Linked DNA regions of Flammeovirga yaeyamensis. Each later gene encodes a partner of the first gene's protein in a complex. Links are inferred from orthologs where the notes say so. Each region holds a gene or a part of one and is shown on either strand. Other genes may lie near its edges.

Region 1 (3,725 bases):
ATTCTTCTTGAACTTTATTGTATATATATCTCAAGAATATTTTGGACAGAATGACCCAAGAACTACTGCTGAAGCAGTTCCTGTAGCATTATCAATCTTCCATACAACCTTCAACATTATCAATACATTCATCATGGTATTCTTCGTGAAACAAATCCGTGATGTGGTAATCAAGATGGTTCCTGAAAAAGAAGATGAACACGAATATAGCTTAGAGTTTATTTCTGACGGTAGACCTATCGCTAACGAAGCAGGTATTGAACAGGCAAGAAACGAAATTAAACGTTTCGCTAATATCTCTGCTAAAGAAATCAACTCTTGTAGAAAAATCTTCCAAGGAAGTAAAGAGAATAAAAAAGAAAGAAAAGGTTACATCTCAAGGTTGCGTAAGTTGGAAGAAAGTACCGACGAAATGCACAATGATGTGAGTATCTTCCTTTCTAAAATATCAAAAGATCAACAATTATCATCTTCTCAAATTCAAGAAGTTAACTCATTATTGAGAGCTGCTCACGAAATTGAAAGAATTGGAGATATCTATAAAGGTATGACGTTTACTATCGAAAAACGTTATGACGAGAAGATTTGGCTTTCTGATGAGCAAAAAGCCGATTTAGATGACTTCCTACAAGTTGTAACCAATGCTTTCAACATTATGTTAGAAAACATGGATGCAAAAGAGATTGACCTTGATAAAGCTAATCAAGCTGAAAAAGAAGTCAATGCCAAGAGAAAAGAATTGAGACGTAAACACTTAGAACGCTCTAACGAAACTCCAGATGTCGAAGCACCACAAATGCTTGCATACAACGACTTATTGGCTTCAATGGAAAGAATTGGAGACCATATTCTAAATGTTTCTGAAGCATTCGCAGGAGTGGCTTAAATCATAAAAAACTGAATATGAGCCTCATCTTTAATTAGATGGGGCTTTTTTCGTATGATTTAACGTATAAAATATTCCTTTCCGAACTTTATTGCTTATGTTTGTCAATTGAAAATTAATTGTTTAGTCATCTATTAGATACTAAAACTTATACATAACAAATTTTTTCGCAGCAATGGATCAAAGTACACTGCTAGATTTCGAGAAACCTATCGCAGAACTCGAAGCGAAACTTGAAGACATGAGAGAGCTTGCATCACAAAACAATGTAGATGTTAGTGCCGCTATAAACGAATTGGAAAGTAAAATTACTCAATTGAAAAAAAGTACTTTTGAAAATCTTACTCGTTGGCAAAGAGTTCAGCTTTCTCGTCATGCTGACAGACCTTACACTCTTGACTATATTTATCAAATCACTGACGAATTTGTAGAGCTTCACGGCGACAGAGCTTTTGGTGATGATAAAGCGATGGTCGGTGGTCTTGGAACAATCAATGGAAAAACTTTCATGATGATTGGTCAGCAAAAGGGTAGAAACACAAAGCAACGTCAATTGCGTAACTTTGGTATGGCTAACCCTGAAGGCTACAGAAAAGCTCTTCGTTTAATGCAATTAGCGGAGAAATTTAGAAAGCCTGTTGTTACTTTTATTGACACTCCTGGTGCTTTCCCTGGTATTGAAGCTGAGGAAAGAGGTCAAGCAGAAGCAATTGCTAAAAACTTGAAGGAGATGTTTAAATTAACAGTTCCAGTGATCTGTATCGTTATTGGTGAAGGAGCTTCTGGTGGTGCTTTAGGTATCGCTATTGGTGACTCAGTAATGATGTTAGAAAACACTTGGTACTCTGTGATCTCTCCTGAATCTTGTTCTTCAATTCTTTGGAGAAGCTGGGATTACAAAGAACAAGCTGCTGAAGCATTAAAGTTAACAGCTAAGGATATGAAGTCTTTTGGTTTGATCGACAAAATTATTCCTGAACCACTAGGTGGTGCTCATACTAACCCTCAAGAAATGTTCGAAATCATGAAGAAAACAATTCTTGAAGAAGTAGAAGAGTTAGAAAAACTAGATACTATTACTTTGAAAAACAACCGTATTGAGAAATTCTCTCAAATGGGTGTATTCAACGAATAATCGTATCTTATCACATACTAAAGAGGCCGTCTCATTATTAATGAGTCGGCCTTTTTTATATCTTCAATACAAATTGAAAATTAATTTGATGAATTGAATTTTCATCATCAACATTTTCAATATTCACTTCTTTCTTTGTTCTACTCCATCTTGCAGAAAAATAATGTCCGTTGCCAAATCTATATTTTGATAAAACATAAAACCGCCAACCTACACCATAATATGGAGGAAAAGAGTAGGCGTATCTTATGTTTTTTTCATAAGCATATAAACGAGTAGAAAAACTTGGTGCATCAAAAAATGCCAATCTGGTAGACAAATAAAATTTCTTTTCCCAATCCCAATTCAAGTCTTGATAAATCATATATCCCAACTCCGAAACCTCTCTTTCTTTGTTATAGCTTCCTTGTGCTCTAAGTGTCCAATTTAAATGCTTTGAAACTTCTACCAAATACCTTAGACTTCCTTTTATAGTCTGTTTTTTTCCGTACAATTTTACTTTACTACTATCTGCTAAATAATACGCTCCTTTTTCCTGAAAACTACCCTCGAATTGTAATTTCTGCCCTTTCTTCACTTTATACCAACCACTTCCTCTAAACTCTACTCCTTCTCTACCTGCATCTTGCTGATAGGTAGCATATGGGAATTTAAAAACATCAAAAAATAAATTCAATCCCCATTTCTTGTACTGTTCCAATTTTAGTCCCATGTACAAACCTTCCTCGTTACTTACACGACTTAATTCACCAAGGCTATTCGCATAAGGAGCTACATAATTAGGTGAATATTTACGATATAAAATCACCCAATCCACCCCTTTTAAAAGATGAGTGAATAACGTTGTATTCAAAGCATAGCTATTATCTAAAGAAGTAGCCACTTCAGAAACTACATGGAAATTCTGATATCGAAAGCTGACATCAAATGATGTGTTGATAAATGATTTTCCTGAAAAGATTCCAAGTGAATCATTCCTCAAATTCATTTTTATTTCTTGATCATAATTTCCCATCAAAGTATTTAAATGTACATCAAATAGTTCTTGATGATACCCTAATCTAGCTCCATATATCTTTTCTTCAATTTCTCTTTTTACTAACTCATCATCATCAGAAACTTGAACATATGCCTCCTTCTTTTGATACCCAACAAACACTTCAGAGTTAAGCGATTTAGACCATGATATATCTGTGGCTGCTCCCCTAAAGAAATTATCGTTGGCCATTGAATTATAAGGTCTAATTCCATCTTGTCCTCTATACACACTCAATAACGGATCTCCTCCTTTCCCTAGAAAATAACCGCCACCAAACACCAATCCTTGTCCCCCGATCATTTGATAATCACCTAATATTATTTTTTGAAATTTTCCTTTGTTATACAAAGCCACATGTGCGGAGGAATAGCTTGTTCCAAAATCATATGACTTAGGATTCCAGGTAAACAGTTCGTCATTTTGATGTTGAATATTCACTCCCACACTATAGTCATTTTTTCTAGTCCACCTTCCCCTCAACTGAGTTGAAAACGGTACAATTAATTCATCATCAAAAGGGATTTTAAGACTTGTATTTAACATTAAAAAATGCTGATCGGGCAATTGCCAACGGTCTTTTGCTGAAAGTGATTCTTTATCCTTTGAATCAATAAAAGTAGCTTGCTTCACTCGTTTTTTTGTGGATTCTACCCAATCTAAACGAT
Region 2 (3,815 bases), 3.3 Mb from region 1 along the record:
GAATAAATAATAAGATTTTGATATAATAAAAAAGGTGATCTCAACTAAATGAGATCACCTTTTTTAATATCTAAAACCCTCTAGACTTAGTCTTGGAAGATGTTTACGTCATTCAAGTCAGCGAATGCTTGCTCTAAACGAGTAATCATTGACTCTTCAGAAACTCTTAACCACTTACGTGGGTCGTAGTATTTCTTGTTTGGCTCGTCAGCACCCTCTGGGTTACCGATTTGACCTTGAAGGTAATCGTGGTATTTAGCGTCATAACCGCGGATACCATCCCAAGTAGCCCACTGAGTATCAGTATCGATGTTCATTTTGATTACACCGTAAGAGATACCTTCACGAATTTCTTCTAAAGAAGATCCAGAACCACCGTGGAATACGAATTTAACTGGCTTCTTAGTGTCAGTACCGTGCTTCTCAGAGATGAACTTTTGAGAATCGTCCAAGATAGTTGGAGTCAACTTCACGTTACCTGGCTTGTATACACCGTGAACGTTACCGAAAGATGCAGCTACTAAGAATTTGTGGTCGATTTTACCTAATTGCTCGTAAGCGTAGTCAACTTCTGAAGGTTGAGTGTAAAGACGTGAAGGATCAACATCAGAGTTGTCAACACCATCTTCCTCACCACCAGTGATACCTAATTCGATCTCAAGAGTTTGACCCATTTTAGCCATACGCTCGAAGTATTTACCAGAGATCTCCATGTTTTCTTCTAATGACTCCTCAGAAAGGTCGATCATATGAGAAGAGAATAATGGCTTACCAGTCTCAGCATAGAATTTTTCAGATGCGTCTAAAAGACCGTCGATCCAAGGAAGTAATTTTTTAGCACAGTGGTCAGTGTTCAAGATAACACGAGCACCATATTGCTCAGCCAATTCGTGAACGTGCTTAGCACCGGCGATTGCACCAGCGATTGCAGCTGCTTGACCTTCACCTTTAATGCCTTTACCAGCGTAGAAAGAAGCACCACCGTTTGAGAACTGAATAATAACTGGAGCTTTCAATTTCGCAGCAGTTTCCATAACAGCGTTTACTGAGTTAGTACCTACACAGTTTACTGCAGGAAGAGCAAAACCTTTTTCTAGTGCGTATTGATATACTTTTTCTACGTCCTCACCAGTGATTACACCTGGCTTGATATCATTAATGTTGAAAGACATAATTATAATTTGAATAATTTATGATAGCGTCACACACACGTGTGAACAATAGCAGCCACAAATATACAACTCTTAAACCTATATTGGTAGTAGAATTTTGGTGACTTTAGTAATGTTAATACGAACACATTAATCAATAGTTTTACTAAATATTAAGCATAGAAGAAATATTGTCAATTATTAAAGAATATTTGGAAATCAACTATTTTGAATTTATTTGCCGCTCAGAAGAACTGTTTTTATAAAAAAAACTATTAAATCTTTACAATTTTGTTATGCAAACATACAATAAGTTTTTTATGTGAAGACTTAATGAATATCTTTACGGTTCGAATGTAATTTCGATTACAATAAACTAAAATTCTTACACAAGTTTATATATATTCTTATGGCTTGGTTCAAAAGAAAAGAACAGGGGATACAAACTCCAACATCTGAAAAGAAAGATTCACCAGACGGCCTTTGGTACAAAACTAACCAAGGCAAGATCATACATATGCAGGAACTTCGTGAAAATGCTTACGTTTGTCCTGATGATGAATTCCACGTACGAATAGGATCTAAAGAGTATTTTGAGATCATTTTTGATGACAATGAGTTCACAGAGTTAGATGAAAACATGACTTCTGGAAACCCATTGAATTTCAAGGACAGCAAATCTTACGAAGATAGAATTGCTGCTTCTCAAAAGAAATCAGAACTAAAAGACGCATGTAGAACTGTTTACGGTAAAATAAACGGTTTAGACTTAGTAGTAAGCTGTATGGACTTTAGCTTCATCGGTGGTTCTATGGGTTCTGTTGTAGGTGAAAAAATTGCAAGAGGTATTGACCACGCAATTGCGAACAAAATGCCTTTCATGATGATCTCTAAATCTGGAGGTGCTCGTATGATGGAAGCAGGTTTTTCATTAATGCAAATGGCAAAAACTTCAGCAAAGTTAGCTTTACTAGAAGAAGCTGGTTTACCATACATCAGTTTATTAACTGATCCAACTACAGGAGGTGTTACTGCATCTTACGCAATGTTGGGTGATATTAATATTGCTGAGCCAGGTGCTTTAATTGGTTTCGCAGGTCCTCGTGTAATTAGAGAGACTATCGGTAAAGATCTTCCAAAAGGATTCCAATCTGCTGAGTTCTTACAAGAACAAGGTTTTGTGGATCTAATCGTTAACCGTAGAGAGTTAAAGAGAAAATTGACGACAATTTTGAAAATGCTTCAAAATTAATCGGAAATCTAATTATATTAAGTCCTCAGAATTGCTTTATAAGTTCTGAGGACTTTTTTTTGTATTTATATTTTTTGATTTTCATCGAAACGATCATTTGATATCGTTTCTTACTTTATAGATCCCCTAAGAAAATGCGTGAAAGCACCGGTAAAACAAATGTCGATTGGTTAACGGTATTTATTTACATCACTATGGTGATAGTTGGTTGGCTCAACATCTATGCTGCCGTTTATCAGCCAGATGCCCCTACAAGTATTTTTTCTATTTCACTCAATTCAGGTAAACAATTGATGTGGATTGGAGGTGCACTACTCATCGCCTTTGTTATTATGGTGGTCGACTTTAAGTTGTTCAGTACCATCGCCTATCCCGCATTTATCATCACCTTGCTCATGCTGACCTTCGTTTTGGTTTTCGGTCACTCTGCAGGTGGTAACACATCTTGGATCAAGATAGGTTTTATACGAATACAACCCTCCGAATTTGCCAAATTTACCTTAGCCTTAGCATTGGCCCGGTATATCGATAATCCTACCGTTAAGATTGAAAAATGGGATGGATTTTTAAGCTCAGTCGCAATAATATTGATTCCATTTGGAATGGTAATGCTTCAAAAAGATACAGGATCGGCATTGGTATTCGCTGCTTTCTTTTTGATGTTGTACAGAGAGGGCATGCCGTGGTGGATTATGGCTGTCGGACTTTGGTTAGTATTCTTATTTGTTACTGCACTGGTTACAGACACTTTAAGTGCCGTAGCATTATTGGGTGGTATGACTATCATTGCCATCATTTATCTTATTTACACAAAGAAAAGTAAACTCTTCCTGTTTTTAGTCGTCGGATTTGGTACACTATCTTTCCTATTTACAGAAGGTATCGACTTCATTATGTATGACGTGATGCGTCCTCACCAAAGAAAAAGGATTGAAGTTTTAGTGAACCCTAAAATCGATCCACTAGGAGTAGGTTACCAAGTAAACCAATCGAAAATTGCCATTGGTTCTGGTGGACTTGCAGGAAAAGGATTCTTAGAAGGGACACAAACAAAGTTTAATTTCGTACCTGAACAATCAACCGATTTTATCTTCTGTACTATTGGAGAAGAACACGGATGGATTGGAAGTTTAATTACAATAGGCCTATTTGCCGCCTTAATTATACGATTAATCATATTAGCAGAACGACAGAAATCTACATTCGCACGAGTCTACGGCTACTGCGTCTCCTGCGTATTCTTCATTCACTTTATGATTAACATGGGAATGACCATCGGTATTTTTCCTGTAATCGGTATCCCATTACCGTTCTTCAGTTATGGAGGATCCTCCCTCTGGGCATTTACAATGATGTTGTTTACGTTTATCAAACTAGATAGTCATCGTTCGCAAATGCTTGCAAGAAACTAA

Evidence for each region.
Region 2: the proteins of KMW28_RS03120 (region 1) and accD are in contact, whole or in part, in a solved structure (PDB 8UXZ), measured with the Escherichia coli proteins. The link is inferred for Flammeovirga yaeyamensis from one-to-one orthologs.

Annotation. Positions count from the first base shown.
Region 1 is NZ_CP076132.1:803,566-807,290, reverse strand. Bases 237-3,041 are described here. They hold KMW28_RS03120 (acetyl-CoA carboxylase carboxyltransferase subunit alpha), read left to right. Parts: upstream 237-1,061; coding sequence 1,062-2,021; downstream 2,022-3,041. Other genes in these bases: KMW28_RS03115 (hypothetical protein), read right to left, coding at 2,077-3,041; KMW28_RS03125 (Na/Pi cotransporter family protein), read left to right, coding at 237-886. In the rest of the region: more of KMW28_RS03125, read left to right, coding at 1-236; more of KMW28_RS03115, read right to left, coding at 3,042-3,725. UniProt on the Escherichia coli protein: Component of the acetyl coenzyme A carboxylase (ACC) complex. First, biotin carboxylase catalyzes the carboxylation of biotin on its carrier protein (BCCP) and then the CO(2) group is transferred by the carboxyltransferase to acetyl-CoA to form malonyl-CoA.
Region 2 is NZ_CP076132.1:4,059,298-4,063,112, reverse strand. What follows is about bases 587-3,481. They hold accD (acetyl-CoA carboxylase, carboxyltransferase subunit beta), read left to right. Parts: upstream 587-1,560; coding sequence 1,561-2,403; downstream 2,404-3,481. Other genes in these bases: rodA (rod shape-determining protein RodA), read left to right, coding at 2,538-3,481; fbaA (class II fructose-bisphosphate aldolase), read right to left, coding at 587-1,172. Outside these bases: KMW28_RS16030 (cytochrome b/b6 domain-containing protein), read left to right, coding at 1-10; more of fbaA, read right to left, coding at 87-586; more of rodA, read left to right, coding at 3,482-3,815.